3 regions of the Tatumella citrea genome follow, and region 3 is predicted to be linked to each of the others. Evidence: predicted binding sites of a transcription regulator. Region 3 holds the regulator's gene; each other region holds the start of a gene.
The links. Region 3 encodes LexA, which represses DNA repair genes until DNA is damaged. Its sites were predicted from a motif close to TNCTGTATGTACATACAGNA; they were not measured.
Positions count from the first base shown of each region.

Region 1: mutH (DNA mismatch repair endonuclease MutH) is a predicted target of LexA. The motif match lies at 2,544-2,563, and genes of this name have one in related genera.
Region 2: sulA (SOS-induced cell division inhibitor SulA) is a predicted target of LexA. The motif match lies at 4,398-4,417, and genes of this name have one in related genera.

Region 1 covers NZ_CP015579.1:952,452-960,077, forward strand. Annotated here, with positions in the region: gene A7K98_RS04500 (NADP(H)-dependent aldo-keto reductase) at 1-108, opposite strand, end outside; gene A7K98_RS04505 (YgdI/YgdR family lipoprotein) at 442-666, opposite strand; gene A7K98_RS04510 (TerC family protein) at 857-1,567, opposite strand; gene mutH (DNA mismatch repair endonuclease MutH) at 1,627-2,313, opposite strand; gene rppH (RNA pyrophosphohydrolase) at 2,996-3,523, shown strand; gene ptsP (phosphoenolpyruvate--protein phosphotransferase) at 3,536-5,782, shown strand; gene lgt (prolipoprotein diacylglyceryl transferase) at 5,915-6,796, shown strand; gene thyA (thymidylate synthase) at 6,793-7,587, shown strand.
Region 2 covers NZ_CP015579.1:1,488,734-1,496,359, forward strand. Annotated here, with positions in the region: gene A7K98_RS07055 (AAA family ATPase) at 1-1,758, opposite strand, end outside; gene matP (macrodomain Ter protein MatP) at 1,929-2,393, shown strand; gene ompA (porin OmpA) at 2,484-3,539, opposite strand; gene sulA (SOS-induced cell division inhibitor SulA) at 3,886-4,377, opposite strand; gene A7K98_RS07075 (TfoX/Sxy family DNA transformation protein) at 4,596-5,246, shown strand; gene yccS (YccS family putative transporter) at 5,221-7,365, opposite strand; gene A7K98_RS07085 (YccF domain-containing protein) at 7,380-7,626, opposite strand, start outside.
Region 3 covers NZ_CP015579.1:3,859,936-3,867,561, forward strand. Annotated here, with positions in the region: gene A7K98_RS18300 (glycosyltransferase family 2 protein) at 1-422, shown strand, start outside; gene zur (zinc uptake transcriptional repressor Zur) at 567-1,085, shown strand; gene dinF (MATE family efflux transporter DinF) at 1,103-2,425, opposite strand; gene lexA (transcriptional repressor LexA) at 2,598-3,212, opposite strand; gene A7K98_RS18320 (diacylglycerol kinase) at 3,321-3,686, opposite strand; gene plsB (glycerol-3-phosphate 1-O-acyltransferase PlsB) at 3,819-6,248, shown strand; gene ubiA (4-hydroxybenzoate octaprenyltransferase) at 6,322-7,218, opposite strand; gene ubiC (chorismate lyase) at 7,215-7,626, opposite strand, start outside.

The DNA.
Region 1 (7,626 bases), 1.6 Mb from region 3:
TAATTGGGCATGTGCATCGGCTTCACTGTTTTGCTCGCCGAAGGTCATGGTACCCAGGCCCAGCTGACTCACTTCCAGCGAACTATGGGGAATGCGATGATAGAGCATAGCTGGTTTCCTTTTTGTCATGGTTGTCATGATGGGTAAGGGGAAATCTACACTGGCACCCGACGCAAGTCCAGACCAGCCAGAGTTCCCCCGTGTTTCACCGCCGTCAGCAGGCAGCGAAATCATCAGTGACTGATATTTCGGGTTCCTGACTTTTTGCTGTCAGAATACAGACAAACCACGTTGAGCCGGAAAAACGAATAAAACCCTTCTTACCGGGGAGCAGGATGATTAAACATATGGCAATACTGTGCCGCTATACCATTATGACTGTCTTATCAGACAGTCATAATTCAGGGCAGCAGTCTTTGGGGATAATTCGGGAGTTACAACTCAGCGTTCGATAATACCGGAGATTTCGTCCCCGTTAATCTGGATTTGATTACCCGCTTCATCAGTATATTGCACCAGACCGGTATCTTTATCTATTTTAGGTTTACCGTCGGTCATGATCATCCGACCATCTTTGGTTGCCATGACATAGTGGCTGCTGCAACCTGCTAAGAGTGCGCTTCCCAGCAAAATGCCACATAAGGCGGTTTTTCTCAGATTTTTCATTCTGTTCCCCGACAGTTTTATTATCATTACTCTTGGTATAAATGATTTATGCAGGGTAAACAAACCGGACAGGTCTGAATTGAGAAATAAACGGGTAAAAAGCGGTAACTAAATATGTACAGCGAACGATCCGGCAGAAAACAGCGGGTTTTTCTTCTGTTAACCGCCGGACACACTGTTATCCGGGAACTTAATGGGACTTTTTCTTACCCCGTAATAAATTGAGTAATTCGACACCCATTGAGAAGAACATCGCAAAGTAGATGTAGCCTTTCGGAACATGTATTGAAAAGCTTTCCAGCATCAGGGTAAAACCGACCAGAATCAAAAATGCCAGTGCCAGCATTTTTATTGTCTGATGACGTTCTACAAATTCCCCAATTGCTCTGGCAGCAAACATCATCATCATCACAGCAATCACCACGGCAGCCATCATAATAAACAGATGGTCTGATAATCCGACAGCAGTAATCACCGAATCCAGGCTAAAGATAATATCCAGCAGCATGATTTGGATAATTGCACCGATAAAGGAATGGACACGGCTTTGTGGTGCTTCCTCATCACCTTCGATCGTTTCATGGATCTCTTTCGCAGATTTCCAGATCAGAAATAAACCACCGGCCAGCAGGATCAGATCTCTGGCAGAAAAATCATGATTTAGCAGCGTAAACAGCGGAGTAGTCAGACGAACAACCCAGGCGATGGATGCCAGCAACGCCAGTCGCATCATCATTGCCGCCATCAGCCCTAAACGCCGGGCCCGGTTTTGCTGATGTTCCGGAAGTTTAGAAACAACCAGAGAAAGAAAAATAATATTGTCGATGCCAAGGACAACTTCAAGAACAATCAGTGTCCCTAGCGCCAGCCAGGCATTGGGGTCCGCAATCCACTCGAACATACTCACATTAATCCTAAACGAAAGCTAAACGAGGAGTATAACCGGGCTGCATTCTGTGACTAAAGTAAAAAATGACGGGCCAGCAGAGGGCCGGTAAATGTTTTTTTCAGATAGAAACCGCGCGGTAAGGTCATCACTGGTTGTCCTTGCGGGCCAATGCCCCCGGTCAGGGCTTTGCTGTTCGCTGCTTTAGGGCGAATTTGCAGGTACTGACCATGGCGTGCAGTGATTTTATCCACCTCACCCAACACAATCATATCCATCAGTTCCTCCCAGTCCGCCTGCAGCATTTTATCTTCCTGTTCTGAGGGGCTCCATAATAGCGGGCTACCAATTCTGCGCTGCTTCAGAGGAATGGTACGGGTACCTTCCACCGGAATCCACAATACGCGCGACAGCTTATGCCGAAGATGGCTGTGTTGCCAGTCAACGCCACTGTTACCTGTCAGCGGGGCAACGCAAACAAAAGTGGTTTCCAGTGGGCGACCAAGCTGGTCCACCGGGATGGTTTTCAGCTCAATTCCCAGATGAGCAAAATCCTGCTCGGCTTTACTACCGGCACTGGCACCCAGATGAAGTTCGATTAATGTGCCTATCCAGCCTTTATCACGCCTCAGATCTGCCGGGACACGAATAGCCAGTGAAGCAGCCAGTTCTTCCAGCGTCTGGCCTGCCAGCGCATAAGCCCGTTGCATCAGCGCCTGCTCATTTTCCGGAACTCCGTATGGGGAGGAAGGGTAGTTCATAAAACTCCTGAGGCTGGTTAAAAAGTACCCGGCTTTAATTTGTGAATCATTCACAGGCAAAATTGCAGGGGATAAACCAGATAATAGCATGATTAACCGTGTTTTTTTATCCGGATATTTGTGTGACAAGCATCATGTGCCGGGGTTTATACCCCGTTGTCATCAATAATAAACAGGATTATACGCCCTGTTATCCACAGAAAAATGGGATAACTGTGAATTAAGCGGACTACTGGTTCGATTTACAGCCTTGACTTTGCCAGCAAGTGCCATTTTTTTGCTCTCGTGGACAACATATCACCATAAACTGTGGATAAAAATGTCGGTGGCTAAAATTTGCTCAGTGAGTTAAGTGCTCTTTATACCGGATAAGTTTTTTGCCATTTTTTAACCGAAATATCATTTTTAACTTATTGTTATATATGGTTTATATTTTTATATTTTCATGAGGTAAGTTGCATTTCTCTACTGTATTATTCAGGGAATTCCCGCGTTCTTCACAAAGCTATCCACAGAAAAGGTGCATAAAATTGCCCGTTAATGGCTTCCTCTGTTTATAACTTGGCGAAAAATTGTGAGTTATCCCGGAATTATTATACTGAAAGCCCATCAGCCAATGGTTTACCGCCTGTAAGGAGTATGAAACAATCAGGCTATCTGAAGATAGCTTTGAGGTAGTCTGGTGATCGATGATGATGGCTACCGCCCGAATGTTGGGATTGTGATCTGTAACAGGCAAGGACAGGTTCTGTGGGCCAGGCGGTTTGGACAACATTCCTGGCAGTTTCCTCAGGGAGGAATCAACCCTGGTGAAACCCCGGAACAGGCGATGTATCGCGAATTGTTCGAAGAAGTCGGGTTGCATCGTAAAGATGTACGCATTATCGCCTCGACCCGTAACTGGCTACGTTACAAGTTGCCCAAACGTTTGGTGCGTTGGGATACCCGGCCGGTGTGTATCGGCCAGAAACAAAAATGGTTTCTGTTACAGCTGCAAAGTCATGATGGCGCCATCAATGTACAGGGAAGCAGTACGCCCGAATTTGATGGCTGGCGCTGGGTAAGTTTCTGGTATCCGGTCCGGCAGGTTGTTTCTTTCAAACGGGATGTTTATCGCCGTGTGATGAAGGAGTTTGCTACTGTCGTGATGTCTGTCGCGGAAAATTCACTGCAACGCAGTCAACCCTCAGGCAGAAGAAAAAGAGGATAGAGCATGCCGCTGATGCTCACTCAGTTGCGCGATATTGTCGAAAAGGTTGCCAGTGCCTCCCGGTTAAATGAGGCACTGGAAATTCTGGTCCACGAAATTTGCCGTGTGATGGAAACTGAAGTCTGTTCGGTTTATCTGGCCGACCATGAGCGTCAGTGCTATTACCTGATGGCGACCCGCGGCCTGAAAAAGCCGCGGGGCCGTACCATTACTCTTGCCCTGGATGAGGGAATTGTCGGGCTGGTCGGTCGGCTTGCCGAGCCGATTAACCTTGCCGATGCCCAAAGCCACCCCAGTTTTAAAATTATTCCGTCGGTAAAAGAGGAAAACTACCGTTCGTTCCTCGGGGCGCCTATTATCAACCGCCGTCAGGTCATGGGGGTGTTGGTCGTACAGCAGCGGGAGCTGCGCTCTTTTGATGAAACCGAAGAGTCGTTCCTTATGACCCTGGCCACTCAGGTGGGTACGTTACTTTCTCAGTCCCAGGTCGGACAGTTGTTTGGGGTATTTCGCCAAAGCCGTATCCGGGCGATTGCTGCTTCTCCGGGAGTGGCGGTGGCACCCGGCTGGGTGGATCATATTCAGCCAACCCTGGATCAGGTAAGTCAGGCTTCAACGCTGGATATCGCCCAGGAAAAAGAACGTTTACTGCTGGCCATTAGTGAATCCGGTGATGAGTTTCGCCGTTACAGTAAACGTTTTACCACCAGTGTGCAGAAAGAAAGCGCCGCAATTTTCGATCTCTATTCCCACCTGCTCAGTGATCCACGCCTGAAGAAAGATCTGCTGGCGGAAATCGACCGTGGATCTGTCGCGGAATGGGCAGTGAAAACGGTGATCGAACAGTACGCCGGACAGTTTGCCGACCTGAAAGATGCCTACCTGCGTGAACGCAGTGGAGATATCCGAGAACTGGGACAGCGTCTGCTGTTTCATCTTGATGACAGCCTGCAGGGCACCAACGCCTGGCCGGAACGCTTTGTGCTGGTGGCTGATGAACTGACAGCAACTGCACTGGCAGAAGTGCCGCCGGAACGTCTGGCGGGAGTGGTGGTGCGTGATGGTGCTGCTAACTCTCATGCTGCGATCCTCACACGTGCAATGGGCATACCGGCAGTGATGGGGGCAGATATTCGCCCGGATCAGCTGAACAAACATCTGCTGATTGTTGATGGTTATCGTGGTGAGTTACTGGTCGATCCGGAACCGATCCTCATCAAAGAGTATCAACGGTTAATCCGGGAAGAGAATGCTCTGAGTAAAACTGCCGAAGCGGTGGTGGAACAACCCGGTGAGCTGAAAAGCGGTGAAAACATCGAGATTCTGCTAAATGCCGGTCTCAGTGCTGAACTGGAACAGGCACTGAACAGTTGGGTTGACGGGGTTGGCCTGTACCGAACCGAAGTGCCGTTTATGCTGCAAAGTGGTTTTCCTTCGGAAGAAGAACAGGTCTCTCAGTATCAGGGCATGTTGCAGCTATTTAATAATAAGTCAGTGACTCTGCGAACTCTGGATATTGGCGCGGATAAACAGCTGCCTTATATGCCAATTAGTGAAGAGAACCCGAGTCTGGGCTGGCGGGGAATTCGCCTGACGCTGGACCAGCCGGAGATCTTTCTGGTACAGGTCAGGGCCATGTTAAGGGCGAATGCGGCCTCCGGTAACCTGAATATCCTGTTGCCGATGGTGACCAGCATTGATGAGATAGACGATGCCCGTAAACTGATTGAGCGGGCAGGTCATGAAGTTGAAGAGATGCTGGGTTATGTGATCCCTCGTCCAAAGATTGGCATCATGATTGAAGTACCCTCAATGGTATTTCTGATCCCTCAGGTTGCCCGAAGCGTTGATTTTATTTCAGTAGGCAGTAACGACCTGACTCAGTATTTGCTGGCAGTTGATCGTAACAACACCCGCGTGGCTAATCTGTACGACCCTTTGCATCCGTCGGTTCTGCAGGCGTTGTATCACATCAGTTCAGAAGCCCGGCGGCATAATCTGCCGATGAGTCTGTGCGGTGAAATGGCCGGAGATCCGATGTGCGTGGCATTGCTGGTTGGCATGGGCTTCCGTCATTTAAGCATGAACGGTAAAAACGTACCGCGGGTTAAGTATCTGTTACGTCACCTGGATTGCACTGAAACGGAACAGCTGGCTGAGCAGGTGCTACAGGCCAGTACCGCCAGTGAAGTCCGTTATCAGGTGGTGGTTTTTATGGAGCGACGCGGTCTGGGTGGTTTAATCCGTGGCGGGCGCTGACCACTCATCCATGTTTACATTTGCTGATCACACCGGCAGAGAGGCTGTGCTATCATGCGCACCTCTTTACTGTCTGGCTCCCGGGAACCCCCGTGACGGCAGGCTTTCAGATAGAAAGAATAATGGTGAAAGATGACTAACGGCTATCTTGCTTTTCCTAAATTTGACCCGGTGATTTTTTCTGTTGGTCCGGTTTCGCTTCACTGGTACGGTCTGATGTACCTTATCGGTTTCATTTTTGCCATGTGGCTGGCGGGACGTCGGGCTAATAAGCCAGGCAGTGGCTGGACCAAAAATGAAGTCGAAAACCTACTGTATGCTGGTTTCCTTGGGGTTTTCCTGGGCGGGCGTATTGGTTATGTGCTGTTTTATAACCTGCCGTTGTTCCTGGCGAATCCACTCTACTTATTCAAAGTGTGGGATGGCGGAATGTCATTCCACGGCGGATTGATTGGCGTTATTGTGGTGATGCTGATTTTTGCCCGCCGGACTCATCGTACTTTCTTCCAGGTATCTGATTTTATTGCACCGCTCATCCCGTTTGGTCTGGGTGCCGGTCGTCTGGGTAATTTTATTAACGGCGAATTGTGGGGCCGCGTGGATCCGAACTGCCCATGGGCGATGCTGTTCCCGGGATCTCATGATGAAGATGTGGCGCTGGTGGCGACTCATCCACAATGGCAGTCGTTACTGGATACTTACGGGGTATTGCCACGTCACCCGTCACAGATTTATGAGCTGTTGCTGGAAGGGGTGATTTTGTTCATCATCCTGAATGTATTTATTCGCAAACCGCGCCCAAGGGGAAGTGTTTCTGGTCTGTTCCTGATTGGTTACGGCGCTTTCCGTATCATTGTTGAGTTTTTCCGTCAGCCGGACGCCCAGTTGGGACTGTTTGATGGCGTGATCAGTATGGGGCAGATTCTCTCCATACCAATGATTCTGGCCGGTGTTATTATGATGATTTGGGCTTACCGTACCAGCCCACTGAAACAACCGGGTGAAGTAAAATGAAACAGTATCTGGAACTGATGCAGAAGGTTTTAAATGAAGGCACAGCTAAAGACGACCGTACCGGCACGGGTACGTTATCGATTTTTGGCCATCAGATGCGTTTCGATCTGCAGCAGGGCTTTCCGCTGGTCACTACCAAGAAGTGCCATCTGCGTTCAATTATTCATGAACTGCTGTGGTTCCTGCAGGGTGACACCAATATTGGCTATCTGAAAGAGAATAAAGTTAGTATCTGGGATGAGTGGGCTGATGAAAATGGCGATTTAGGCCCAGTCTATGGCAAACAATGGCGTAGCTGGCCAGCCGCCGACGGGCGCCATATTGATCAGATAAGCGAAGTGATTCGCCAGCTGAAGCAGGACCCGAACTCACGGCGTATTATTGTTTCAGCATGGAATGTCGGTGAACTTGATAAAATGGCTCTGGCTCCATGCCATGCCTTCTTCCAGTTCTATGTGGCTGACGGGCGTCTGAGCTGCCAGTTATATCAACGTTCCTGTGATATTTTCCTTGGTCTGCCGTTTAATATTGCCAGCTATGCTCTGCTGGTTCATATGGTGGCACAGCAGTGCGATCTGCAGGTAGGTGATTTCGTCTGGACCGGCGGGGATACCCATCTGTACAACAATCATCTTGAACAGACCCGCCTGCAATTAACCCGCGAACCGCGTCCGTTGCCTGTGCTGAAAATTAAGCGTAAGCCGGAGTCTATTTTCGATTATCGTTTTGAAGATTTCGAAATTGAAGGCTATGACCCGCACCCGGCAATAAAAGCGCCGGTAGCTATCTGATTTCTGTTTTTCAGTCCTGAAATAATACGGCAGAGCCTG
Region 2 (7,626 bases), 2.1 Mb from region 3:
ACGCTGGTTGAACCAGTTAAGCCAACGTAACAGCCCTGTACCGCCTCTGGTTTCAGGTTGAGTTGCTCTGGTAATACGCTCCTGGATCAGCGATAAAAGATCCTCGCTTTCGTCATCAGCACGCCATTTCTTACCAGTGAGTAATTCAATAGCTTCTTCAGCACTGTCTACTGCCCACAAGTGAAACTGTCCTGCTTTTACCGCTTCCACCACTTCAGTACTTAGCGAAAGGTGACGGACATTCGTTTGCGGAATAATCACCCCTTGTTTGCCGGTGAGCTCCCGTTGAGAGCATACCGTGAAAAAACCTTCGATTTTTTCATTGAGCCCGCCAACCGGCTGAATATTACCCAACTGATCTACTGAACCGGTAACCGCGATTGACTGCGACAGCGGTTGCTGAGATAAGGCACTGACTAAGGCACAAAGTTCAGCCAGCGAGGCACTGTCTCCGTCAACTTCTGAATATGACTGTTCAAACACCATTGATGCACTGAAAGGCAATTGTTGTTCGAGTTCAAGCTCAGAAATCAGATACGCCTGGATAATCATCATACCTTTAGCATGAAGATTACCGCCCAGTTCAGCTTTTCGTTCAATATCCATTACTTCGCCATCGCCGTAATGAACCACACAGGTAATACGTGATGGCTCACCCCAGGGGCGCGGATGACCAGGGAAATCCAGTACAGACAATCCGTTGACCTGACCAGTCACTTCACCATCAGTATCAATAAGAATCTGTTGTTCGCTGATTTCTTCCTGCATTCTTTCAGGGAGAAAGCTTTCACGCCATACTCTGGCTTCCAGCGCACCACGCAATGATTCAGCATTAATTTCGCCACCGTAAGTCACCGCGTCCATCAGTTGTCGCTGTATCCAGCGTGGGCAAAGTGGTAGCAAGGTTTGATCACCGGTATAACGACAACCTTCAACCACCAACAGTGGCCAGCCATCATCAGCAATTTCAGGCAACATGAGCTCACGGCACAGGGTTCTTACCCACTCACACCATAGCGTCATATCTTCATCATCGTGGATACGCCACTGCTCTTCAAATTCGCTATAAAGAGCATTCTCCATCAGTTCAGGCTCCGATTCCTGAAACGCTGCCAGAGCATCACGATCGCCACACAGGATCAGTTTTACATTCAGAGGCAAGGCTGGCAAAGCAAAAGGGAAGGGCTTACGTTCATCAGCCGGAACCCATTCAAAAGAACCGTTGGTAAGGTATTTTTTGAGGCGCAACCACATCAGAGGTTGTTCAAGCAGGGTTCGAACGGAAAGGATCAGTGTCCCTCCGTTAGCCTGATGGAGTAAGCCAGGCTCAGGAACCAGTTTGTTACCCTGTTGGCGAACAACTCCGAACAATTCGCTGCATTCGACCCATTCACTGAAATAAATCCCGGATTGCTGGCAGAATAATGCCTGGTCTGCCGGGGCTTCCGCAAGTAAATAACTACCGTCAGTCTGTTGCTGGTAATTCCAACCTTGGGCAACAGCAGGATTCTCTGGATCGGATTCAGACACCGCCATACAGGCGGAGGCAATTCGGGAAAGATAGTCAGTATTTTCCTGACTACGTACCATCAGCACTGTCATTAGGGTCTGACTGTCTAAATAGGCCAAAGCGTTCATTAAACGGGGCTGTACAGATGCCTGAATATCGTCATCATCATCGGACGGCCGGGAGAAAGCAGCCTCATATTGGCTGGTATCCGGCTGCAGGGCTTGCCAGGAAAGTTGAGAGCTGATCAAAGTAATCGCATTTATCCGGTGTAAAGAAAGCGACGATTATACAGGAAATAAGGGGATGAAACAGCGTGCTTTGATAGGCGTACAGCACAGAATAGGCTAAAGTAATCCTTACTACAGCGGCGAAAAAAACTGTTATTCTTATTCTGATACCTGAAGATGATGAGACCCCGATGAAATATCTGCAACTTGAGAATCTGGAGTCCGGCTGGAAATGGAAGTACCTGGTGAAAAAGCACAGGGAAGGTGAAGCCATCACCCGATATCCGGAACAGAGTGCTGCGGAAGAAGCGGTGAGAATACTGATCACTCTTGAACACCGGCCCGGAGAGATTGCTGGCTGGATTGAACAACATATGAATCCGGTGTTGTTTAACCGGATGAAGCAAACTATCAGGGCTCGCAGGAAAAGGCATTTTAACGCGGAGCACCAGCATACCCGCAAGAAATCAATCGATCTCGAATACCTGGTATGGCAACGACTGGCGGGGCTGGCACAGCGTCGCAACAATACATTGTCAGAAACGATTGTTCAGTTGATTGAGGATGCGGAAAGGAAAGAAAAATATGCTTCGCAGATGTCTTCACTGAAGCAGGATCTGCAATCAATTCTCGGGCAGGGTTCTGAGAGTAAATAGGCTGACAGCTATCATTATGTTCAGGCGGGTTGCTTTACCGCCACCAATAAAAAACCCCGCTTAGGCGGGGTTTTTTTACGCTGTTACTTATTAGCCCTGTGGCTGAGTAACAACGTCTTTGATACCTTTAACTTCGATCTCAACACGACGGTCTGGACCCAGGCAATCGATCAGGGCAGCACGGCCTTTCACGTTGTCACAGGTGCTACCGGTAACTGGGTCAGATTTACCCATACCTTGTGCAGAGATTTTGTTAGAAGGGATACCTTTAGAAATCAGGTAGTTAACAACAGACTGTGCGCGCTGCTCAGACAGTTTCTGGTTGTATTGTGCTGAACCGATACGGTCGGTGAAGCCCAGAACAACAACAGAACCATCTTTAGGATCTACAGAGCTCAGCTGGGTGTACAGCTGATCCAGAGCCTGCTGGCCGCTTGGTTTCAGAGTTGCTTTGTTGAAGTTAAACAGTACGTCTGATTTCAGAGTAAAGTGTTTGGTTTCAACAACCGGGGCCGGAGCTGGTGCCGGAGCTGCAACAGGGGCTGGAGCATCATCCTGACCGAAACGGTAAGAAACACCAACACTCAGCATTGAGTTATCAGGACGTGCACCAACGGTCTGTGCATCACCGATGTTGTTAACCCACTGGTAATCCAGACGGGTTGCCCAGTTCTGAGTGATTGCGTATTCAACACCAACTGCTGCCAGTGGAGAAACACCGGTATCGTGGTCAGAGTAACCATTGCGGTAGTCTTTGCTGTCTGCACGCCATACCATGCCGCCCAGACGGGTATACACGTCCAGATCGTCCATGATTGGGTAGCTCAGTTTAGCTGCTAACTGAACGCCCTGTGCTTTGAAAGCACCGTGGTTAGTTGAACCGTAAGGCATGCGGCCTAACCAGTCATAACCCAGTTCAAAGCCCAGGTACTGGTTTGCCTGATAGCCAACGAATGCACCGGCACCCAGCTGGTTTTTCTTAGGAGCGTTACTGACGTCGTAGTTGTTACCGTAGAACCCGGTATCGTGGTACTGAGACCAGCCCAGTTTACCACCGGTGTACCAGGTGTTATCTTTCGGTGCGGCCTGCGCTACGGTAGCGAAACCTGCCAGTGCCACTGCAATTGCGATAGCTGTCTTTTTCATTTTGCGCCTCGTTATCATCCAAAATAGGCAATGAGCATAAATGTTGCTCTTGGTTGTAATCCTTCGCCGGGTTATATCGCTCGATTTTTACTCTGCCAAAAAGGAGATTATTGAGCACCCTGGCGAGCTAAAGTCTACAACGAGATTAGAAAGTTACAAGTAGGATATGATGTTGTACAGTAAAAAAACAGCAAAACGTACACAGTTTGTTACATTTAAAACTGAACTCTGCTCAACAAACCCATCACAAATTGGCCTTAAACCATTGTTGGCTCAGGAATGTCGCGCGGCATCAGTAATTTATTTTTCTTCACGCAATTTTTCCTGGGAAAAATCTTATTTTAGCTCAATGTAGTAAGGGAGACTGAATTTTCAATCGATTTTCCTGTCTGCCGGAATAATTAAAGTCATTTTCTTCCCGCATAATCAAACCAAGAGTACGACCCTCTTTTGCTGCCTGTTCGAGTTCTTCGCGTTCAGCGGCTGTCAAATGTCCGGGCAACCAGGCAACAACCACACTAAAATTACCTGAGCGAAGTGCTTTGGCCATTGCTCTGACACCCCCTTCAGTGGTGAGTGACGGCACCTGCATGCTTTTATCCAGTGGCAAGCCTGATTGCTGCAGCCAGTGGCGGTTTAGTTTATGAGCCGGGGTCAGCCAGAGCTGCCAGCGTGACTGTTCACTGAGTTGCTTCAATAAAGGTAGCAGTAAACTGTTCAGCAGGGCAGGATGCTGTGCATGATAACTTAGCTCACTGATGCAGCCGCAAGCCTCAGAAGAGGGGGCTGAGTGACGGTGAACGTTAAAAGTCTCTGATTTCAGTAGCTGAGTACGCATTTTTTTACCCATCCGCAATAAACTGTATGGATATACAGTATTCCTGTTATGAACAAAGATCAATCATTTTTCTGAAAACAGTTCGCAGAATCTGAAACTAACTCACCAAACCGTGATTTATACATTGAACATCTAATAGCTTTTGTTTACCTTCCAACATGTTGATAAATATTATTTTATTGGCATCTGTTCCATTGCCTGAACCAGGGAGGTTCGCGATGAATATATCCGTTCAACGTGTTGAAGAATCGAAGAAACAGTTGGCTGAACTCGGCGAAATTCAGTCACGTACCCAGTTTGGTGGGTACTCCTTATCAGTGGAAAAGATTGTGTTTGCACTGGTGAGTGATGGTGAGCTGTATTTGCGGGCGAGCGAAACTATGCAGCGTTACCTGCAACAACGCGCATTACAGCCATTTATTTTCCACAAACGTGGGCAATGTATTAGCCTGAATTACTTTAAAGTAGATTCCAGACTCTGGCACCACACCGATGATCTGCTGGCCCTATCCCGGGGATCCCTGAATGAAGCCAGAGCCTTGCGTGAAGCACAACTCAACTGCCAACGGCTTAAAGATTTGCCTAATCTGAGTATTCGCCTGGAAATGTTACTGATTGAAGTTGGAGTCACCACGGTGAGCCGGTTACGTGATCTGGGTGCCAAACAATGTTGGGCGAGGCTCAGAAGTAAAAATCGCCATCTTGGTCTGAAAACATTGTACGCATTACAAGGCGCAATCTCTGGACAGCACCAGGAAGTGCTGGCCAGAGAGGTCAGAGATGAGCTTAAACACTGGTATCAGCAATTTACTCAGAGTCCGATAATTACCCTGCGTAAAGGGACTAAAGGGCCTTCAACTCCTTCCTGATGCTGATAAGATCAGGGAGCACTTTCAGTAACAAGCCAATCTGTTGTAGCATCACCGGCTCCCGGCTTTCCGGATTGGCTTCAATATTGTTCATCTCTTTAATCAGAACATGCAGCTTTTCGGTAATCTGCTGCTCGCTGTCAGGGGTTGTTTGCACAATGTTTTCTGACAGGCTGACGGTATCGTCCAATAACTGCAATAAGTCCTCTCGTCCGGTCTTTTCCCTGTGGGCCCCTAATGCTGAGATGTAACTGAGGAAACTGTGATTGAGGCATAGCACTCTGAACGCCAGATCCTTGACTGGTAAAGTCAGGTCATTTCCACTGTTCAGATTAGAAATAACCAGTGCCAGTTCCGCATCAGCATTGTGCGCATCCCTGCGGGCAACACGATAGGACATACGATTATCTTTACCCTCGTGATATTGCTCGAGAATTGCGTCCAGATATCTGTTATTCGCAGCCAGTGCTTTGTTAATCACGTCAGGTAACTGACGATAGCGCCAGTCCGGGAAAATCCAGGCAACAGCCATCCAGGAAAGAGCACAACCGATGAGTGTGTCTATAATTCTGGGTAAAGCGACATCAAAACCTTCACCTAACAGATTGAAGCTGAGTAGCGCCAGTAAGGTGATAAATATTGTTGCCTGTGCATACTGAATAAGCCGGAAGGCAAAAAACAAGACTCCGCTGATAACTATCAAAATCAGCTGGCCCTGGATAGAGGGGACCAGCCACAGCACCGGCAGGCCGATAATAATTCCGGCAAGAGTACCAATGATTCGCAGAGCCAGACGCTTTTTGGTTGCTGCGTAGTTTGGCTGGCAGACGAATAAACTGGTCAGTAATATCCAGTAGCCCCGGTCCATACCGGTCAGCATAATAAACGCATAACCGACACACAGAACCACTGACACGCGAACCGCATGACGAAACAGAGCCGATTTTGGGCTCAGATGGCGGGTCAGACGAACCCTGACGTCCTGCCAGCCAGTTAGCCCTTCCTGTGAAAGATGCGTATCACTGTTCAGCCATAAATTATTCAGTAGCTGTTCCGAAGCAATAGAGATCAACTGGTCATCTATCGCTTTCAGATTACGCAATAACCAGTGTAAGCCCCGTGACTGAGGGTCTCCCGGTGAGTGAAGCGCCAGGCGATCCAACGCTTGTTGCAGATGGAAGAATGCCCGTTCAAACCGGGAGTCATGATGATATGGCTGCTTCATAATCACGGAATGAGCGACCTGACGGCAGGCACCAGCCTGCATGTGCATCAGGCGCTGAAAACGGAATAAAATTTCGCTGTATCGCCACTCATTACGCAACTGATGGTACTGAATGTGCGATGAGTTGGCCCGTTCATGAATTTCCTGAGCTGCAAAATAATAGAGCAATGAACGACGACTATTACGGGCTGCGCGCTCGCCGCTTAGCCGGCTCTGAATAGCAGTTTTGGTCAGATTAAACTGCGAAACCAGTTGGCTGTTAACCAGGGCAGCCTGGATTAATGACGGATCATCTGTTGCCTCTGCATCAGGGTCAAACAGATTTGCTTTTGCATCCAGATAACCTGCTAACTGGTTGTAGGTCTGAGCAAGTTGTTCCTGGACTGGTTGTACAGGGAACAACAGATGCATCAGCATAGTCAGCAGATAGTACCAAAGAGCACCGCTAAGCAGCAGGAGAGGTTGCAGGTACCACAGGCTGAATAAGTGGATACCCAGCATGGTGTAAATAGCCATCAGCAATGCACCGAACGCAATGGTGGCATAGCGTTGACCCAGGGCTCCTAATAAAATATAGAGCCAGCTGGAGATGGCGAGACCGAAGAAAAACAGCCAGGGATGTGGGAATAACAGCTCAACCGAAACCGTCGCCAGACAAAAACAACCGAGTGTAATGCTCATATTACGCAGCCGCCCGGTTAAGCGATCATCGATATCGGTAAGAGCAGCTGCAACCACACCAAGAATCAGGGGAATGGTCCAGGTGATATTCTGCAATGACCAGGAAAGTATCACGCATCCGGTCATTGCGATAAAAATTCTGACCGGATCGCGCCATAGTTTATTCATTAAAAACGTACGCCAGCCGTTGAGTAAACCCGAACCAAACTTCATTAATTCTGTTTTCCTTAAAAACGCCTGCGGGCCGCATTCTCGCGGGCATATTTTGCTTCTTCAACAGAGACAACCCGACGACCCACCGGCCATAAAGCAATCGCAGCAATCTTGAAATTAGCAATACCGACCGGAATGCCGATAATGGTAATGCACTGGACTATTCCGGCCGAAATGTGGGCCAGGCATAGCCACCATCCAAAAAAAATGAACCAGAAAATATTTAACAGCGTCCCGCCGGAGTTACGCAGCGAGCTTTTG
Region 3 (7,626 bases):
AGTTTCCTGAGGGGCTAATCTACGAAGATATTGCAGCTATCCCGTTGTGCTATTTGTCGTCGTCAAGCGTTGCCCGGATTAAGATCCCACTGGTCAATTACCGGGTGCGGGAGGGTAGTCTGTCAACCCATGTAAACAGTAAAGATATCAATGATCTGATTGCAGTTATGGAGATTTATAAATCGCTTAAAACCCGATATTCACGGCGTCAGCACCCGCTGCTCGCGCTGGTCATGGAAAAATGTTTTAAACGAATCAAAGAATTAGCTGGAAAAAATCAGTTCCACCTTTCTGACAAACAGCTACATACCGTCAGAAGCTGCCTGCTGGCTTATCTGCGCAATTATTCTTTAAGTAAGAAAATAAAATTTATGTTTATCCGTTTATATATGCAGAGTGCTGTTTATCGCAGAGCGAAATAGCTAATGCTGCAGATGATGAAGCTGGCAGCGATATGGCTTTCCGGTGCCTAAAGGTTGCTGCTCCCGACACACATCATCAACATTAAAATGCCAGTCATGCTAAGATAGCGCATTATCGGAGACCATTTGTCGGAGAAAGCTATCATGCAAAACCAACTTCCTGCACAAATTCTTGCTGAGGCGCAGAACCTTTGCATGAAGCGTGGGGTGCGTATGACGACCCAGCGTGCTGAAGTTTTACGTCTGATGGCTGAACAGTATGGTGCGATCAGTGCTTATGATCTGCTGGATAAACTACGGATTAGTGAACCGCAGGCTAAACCCCCAACAGTCTACCGCGCACTGGATTTCCTGCTGGAGCAGGGTTTTATTCACCGGGTGGCCTCCAACAACAGTTACGTGGTCTGCCCGCATTTTGAACACCCATCTCACACTTCGGTGATGTTAATTTGCGACCATTGTGCTTCGGTCAGTGAACGGCATGCTGAAGGCGTAGAAAAGCTGATTGGTACCCAGGCTAAACTGGCGGGATTTGCGCTGCGTCATACGGTCATAGAAGTGCATGGCTTATGCGAAAAATGCGCAGAAATTGCGGCCTGTGAGACCCCGGACCATTGCCAGCATGATCATACTACTGAAACAAAAAAGCGCCCCGGACGTTAGTCACCCGTTGACGTTTCTCAGGGAGCAAACCAGCTCTGATGGCGCTGATGGTAATTCCAGCGTCGCCACAAAGTGATCCCGCGCAGCAGCATAAACACACACAAAGCCAGCCATACTCCGTGATTTCCCAGCCAGGGGATGGTGCACAGCGTCAGGCCAAAACCTACAGCAGCTACCGCCATACTGTTCCGCATCTCTTTACCGCGGGTAGCACCAACAAATAAACCGTCCAGCAGATAACATCCTACCCCTGCGATTGGTAAAATAACCTGCCAGATCAGATAGTGATCGGCCAGTTGCCGTAGCGAGGGTAAGGATGTCAACATATTGACAATATAGGGTCCGGCCAGTGCATAAATCAGTGAGAATGCCACAGCCACGATCCCGGCCTGACGGCAGGAAGCATGCCAGACTTCCGGTAACCGCCCTGATTGCCGGGCGCCATAGGCCTCACCAGAAACTGCCTCTACTGCGTAAGCAAATCCATCGAGCGCATAGGAGGTAAACGACAGAAACATCATCAGCAAGGCGTTCACCGCGACAATGTCGCCTCCCAGTCTGGCTCCTGTCATCGTCAGCGAGGCAAAACAGATCTGCAGCAGCAATGAACGCAGCAAAATATCACGGTTCAGGCCCAGTACCCGTTTGATGTCTCCCCGCCAACCGCCCGGTAATGAACGCAGCTGAATTCCCTGACGGTTAAGCACCCGCCACACCAGCACCATACCAGTCAGCAATGTCACATATTCGGCAATCACTGTTGCCCCGGCCGCGCCCCGCACCCCCATGTGCAGATGCAGAACCAGCAACAACTCCAGAATAATATTTACCAGATTCCCCGCGACCAACAGAATGACAGGTGCTCTGGCATACTGAACACCCAGCAACCATCCCAGAATAACCAGGTTAGCAAAAGTCGCCGGTGCGCTTAGCCAGCGAACATCAATAAATTCGCGAGCCTGCTGCAAAATAGCCGGATCCCCACCGATAACCAGAGTGGCAAGATGGCTAAGCGGCTGCCGAAACAATAAAAACAGCACACCTGCCAGCAGGCTGACAATCATCGGTTGCACCAGTGCACGGACCAGCGCCGGGTTATTTTTTCCACCCCAGGCCTGAGCCGTCAGCCCCGTGGTACTCATTCGCAGGAAAAGTAATAACATAAACAGAAAGCTGGTAATGGTGGTTGCTACTGCAACTCCACCCAGATACACCGCACTGTTCAGATGACCAATGACTGCAGTATCAACCAGTCCCAACAACGGTACGGAGATATTCGACAGAATCATTGGCAACGCCAGTCGCCAGAGCTGTTTATCGGTACGGTTAAAAAAAGACATGGATTATCCTGCAGCTGAATACGGCGACGGGGAATAGGTTATTTCACAGAAAACTGACTAAGACAGGCAGGCCCGAAAATTTCGGGCCCGGGGTCGCTATTTCAGAACGCCCCGCATGGCCGGGATTACAGTACCGGCCGAAAAACCGGATACCGGAACAGATGACTGTAGTTTACAGCCATTCACCGTTGCGAATAACACCAACAGCAAGGCCTTCTACCGTCAGGTTTTGTTCACGGACATCGACAACAATAGGGGAAAACTCACTGTTTTCCGGCAGAAGATGTACGGTATTACCCTGCTTTTTCCAGCGTTTAACCGTGACTTCATCGTCGATTCTGGCAACCACTACCTGACCGTTTCGCACATCCTGGGTTTTATGAACAGCCAGCAGATCACCGTCCATAATACCAATGTCTTTCATCGATGTACCGCTGACTCTCAGCAGGAAATCAGCCGCTGGCTTAAACAGGGCCGGATCCACCTGAAAATGGCTTTCAATATGCTGCTCAGCCAGCAGTGGCTCACCTGCCGCAACCCGTCCAATCAGTGGCAGTCCTTCGGTTGTCTCTTCTTCCATCAATAACCGGATGCCACGTGAGGCACCTGAAACAATCTCAATCACGCCTTTGCGGGCCAGAGCTTTCAGATGCTCCTCAGCAGCATTAGGGGAGCGAAATCCCAGTCGGGAAGCAATCTCAGCGCGAGTCGGTGGCATCCCTGTCTGTTGAATATGGTCGCGAATCAGGTCATAGACCTGCTGCTGCCTGCTGGTTAATGCTTTCATCCCGCCCCCTGGTTGTTTATACAGTCGCTGTGAGTATATACAGGTATTTGGGAAATGAAAACTAAAAACCGTCATAAAACAAACAACTGTCGGTTACTATTCCACCACTCACCACCACTGCCACAATACTGAAACCCAGACAAAGGCTGCCAACAGTAAAGCGATAAACACCGCCGCGGAGCCCATATCTTTTGCCCGACCAGATAAAGGATGGAGCTCCGGTCCGAAACGGTCTACGACCGCCTCAATAGCACTATTCAGAATTTCAACAATAATCACCAGTACTACTGAACCAATCAACAGAATACGCGATACCGTGTCTATCTTCAGACAGGCAGCAATAATCACCGCCACGACAGCAAGCACAGTTTCCTGGCGAAAGGCGGCTTCGTGTTTCCATGCTGCCCGCAATCCTTGCCACGAGTAGCCTGCCGCTTTAATTACCCGCCGCCATCCTGCTGTTGTACCCGCCATCAGGGGTTACTCCTTTTCGTGATAAAATTTCCGTCATTCTCAGACATGTTTACTTGCATCCTCACAGATATTCTTTGCAGTTTCTGGTATGCTTGCGCCGCTTTGCTAACATAAGAGGCTGCAGATTTGTCTATGTCAGGTTGGCGTAAACTTTATTATAAATTACTGAGTTTTCCATTATCTTTGCTGGTTAACAGCAAGGTGATACCGGGAGACCCTGTCTCCGAACTGGGTCTGGATCCCACGCGTCCTATTATCTATGTATTTCCGTATGATTCCAAAGCCGATCTCCTGGCGATGCGGGAGCAGTGCCTGAAGCATGATCTGCCTGATCCATTGCTGCCTGTTGAGATAGATGGTCATTTCCTGCCACGTCATGTGTTTATCCATGACGGGCCACGGTTGCTGCCCTATTTCACCCCGAATCAGGAAACCGTCAAAATATTCCATGATTACCTGGATTTGCACCGCAATAATCCGGCACTGGATGTTCAGCTGGTTCCGGTATCAGTGATGTTCGGTCGTGCGCCAGGTAAAGAGATTCAGGGCGGAAATACCCCGCTGCTGCGCGAGCTGAACGGAATACAGAAATTCTTCGCTATCCTGTGGCTCGGCCGCGACAGCTTTGTGCGCTTTTCGCCAAAAGTCTCTCTGCGACAGATGGCGGATGAGCATGGCACAGATCAGACCATTGCCCATAAATTATCCCGGGTGGCGCATATCCATTTTTCCCGCCAGCGGTTGGCAGCGGTAGGCCCACGCCTGCCTGCTCGTCAGGATCTGTTCAATAAATTGCTGCAATCCAAAGCCATTGCCAAAGCCGTGGAAGATGAGGCTCGCAGTAAGAAAATCTCCTACGATATGGCACAGAAAAATGCAGTGGCCATGATGGAAGAGATTGCTGCTGATTTTACCTATGAAGCCATTCGTATCACAGACCGTGTAATGGGCTGGCTGTGGAGTCGGTTGTATAAAGGCATTAATGTCAGCGGTGGCGAACGCATTCGCCAGCTGGCTCAGGACGGTCATGAACTGGTCTATGTGCCCTGCCATCGCAGCCATATGGATTACCTGCTGCTTTCCTATGTGCTGTATCATCAGGGGCTGGTACCTCCGCATATTGCGGCCGGGATTAACCTGAACTTCTGGCCTGCCGGGCCGATTTTCCGCCATCTGGGCGCTTTCTTTATCCGCCGGACCTTTAAAGGCAACAAACTGTATTCAACAGTATTCCGTGAATATCTCGGTGAATTATTCAGCCGTGGCTATTCGGTAGAATATTTTGTTGAAGGCGGCCGTTCCCGTACCGGACGGTTACTTGAGCCAAAAACCGGCACCCTGACCATGACCCTGCAGGCGATGCTGCGTGGTGGTAACCGGCCAATTACGTTGATCCCCATCTATATTGGTTATGAGCACGTAATGGAAGTCGCGACTTATGCCAAAGAGTTGCGCGGAGCGACCAAAGAGAAAGAGAGCCTGTTGCAGATGTTGCGTGGGTTACGCAAGCTGCGCAATCTGGGGCAAGGTTACGTTAACTTCGGAGAGCCTCTGCCGCTGGTTAACTATCTGAATAATAATGTCCCGGAATGGCGCGAAGCCATCGATCCGATTGAACCACAACGCCCGGCATGGATGACCCCGGTCGTTAATGACATTGCTCGTCAGGTGATGGTACGGATTAACAATGCCGGCGCTGCTAATGCCATGAACCTGTGCGTTACCGCATTGCTGGCATCACCGCAACGTTCACTGACCCGTGAGCAGCTGATTCAGCAGCTGGAGTGTTACACCAGCTTATTGCGTAACGTGCCTTACACCAGTGGCAGCACGGTTCCGGAAATGAGTGCTCAGGAATTAATTGATCATGCCATGAGCATGAATAAATTCACTACCGAACATGACAACATTGGTGAAATGATCATCCTGCCGAAAGAGCAGGCAGTGTTGATGACCTATTACCGGAATAATATTCTGCATCTGCTGGTCATGCCGTCGCTGATTGCTGCGATTATTCATCAGCATAAAACGGTGAGCAAACACGATTTGCTGCAGCAAGTCACACTGATTTATCCGATGTTGAAAAGTGAATTGTTCCTGCGTTGGGAAACTGCGGAGTTACCAGATGTACTTGATAGTCTGTGTGCTGAGCTGGTCAATCAACAACTGATTTCACAAGCAAATGATCACTTCACAGTAGTTCCTGAAAATGCCCGGGTGCTTGGGTTGCTGGCTGCTGGTGTCAGAGAGACACTACAACGCTACGCCATTACCTTTGCCATACTGAATGCAAAACCATCGATTAACCGGGGAACGCTGGAAAAAGAGAGCCGGACCCTGGCACAGCGACTGTCAGTATTGCATGGCATTAATGCACCAGAATTCTTCGATAAAGCTGTATTTACCGGGTTAGTGCTTACTTTGCGTGACGAAGGCTATATCAGTGATAAAGATGATGCTGATCTGTCGAAAACAGGGATGATGCGGCAAATTCTGCTGGACCTGACCACCAGCGATGTCCGTCAGACCATCGAAAATGGTATTGCCAGCGACAGCGAATAATTACCGGTGATTGCTGTCGCCAGCAAAAAGGGCGCTCCTTAACGGGAGCGCCCTTTTGTTTTGCTGATACCGGCTACATCAGATTAATAAAAGGTAAAGTACTCAGGACGATGCCGGCAAAAATCACCAGTCCGACATAATTATTATTCAGAAACGCCTGGAAGCAGGCATCTCTGTCACGTCCGGCAGCCAGACGTTGCTGATAAATAAAGAAACCGGCAGCGACCACTAGAGAGAGATAAAACCAGCCATTCAGACCCAGTAAGCTACCGGCAATAATCAGCAGAACCAGGGTTGCTAACTGCAACAAACCAATAATCAGTTTGTCATGACGGCCAAACAGAATTGCCGTCGATTTTACTCCAATCTTCAGATCATCATCACGATCGACCATGGCATACAGCGTATCATAAGCGACCGTCCAGCAGACATTTGCCAGAAATACCAGCCAGCAGGCTAAAGGTAAGCACCCACTCACAGCCATCCATGCCATAGGGATAGCCCAGCCAAATGCCGCCCCCAGCACCACCTGCGGCAGATGCGTATAGCGCTTCATAAACGGGTATGCGCTGGCCAGCACCAGCCCACCGACAGATAACAACACGGTTTGACTGCCCATGGTCAGCACCAGCAAAAATGCCACTAGCACCAGGCTGATAAATAATATTTTTGCTTCTTTTTCTGTGACCAGCCCGGCGGGTAATGGCCGTAGTTTGGTCCGTTTCACATGACCATCTACTTTTCTGTCGGCATAATCATTGATCACACAACCGGCAGCACGCATCACAATAACGCCCAGAACAAAGACCACCAGTACAGATAGCGGCGGCAATGTCAGCCCGGCCAGCCATAGCGCCCAGAGAGTTGGCCACATTAATAACAAAGTACCGATAGGTTTATCGATACGCATCAGGCGTTTGTACGCCTGGAATTTGGTTACTTTTACGGTGTCCTGCACAGATCCTGTCATCCTTTCACTCCGTCCTGGTACAGGGGAGATGACGGTAAAAAAATTTCGGTTAACATCAGGGGCTTTCCAGAAAGACGAAGTAATGAATATCTGCCCCACAAATCATCATTTTTTCCGGGACGAATAAAATCACGACTCAGTAATGGCGAAGAAAATAAGTAACGACCTAACGGGCATTCCCCGAGTGAGGTCAGTGCTGCATCACGTCCTGTCAGCGTTGATTCCGGCAAAATGGTTCGTCCCATCAGCCAGGGAACATTGTCGCCGCTGAGCATGACTTCACGCAGCCAGTAGCGTTGTTGGTGGTCAAATGCACAATCCCCGGCTTCATGTGCCAGTAACGACTGACTATCGATAAACCCTTCCCGTAGCACATCAACCGTTAATGACTGGCAGTAAGACTCCAGT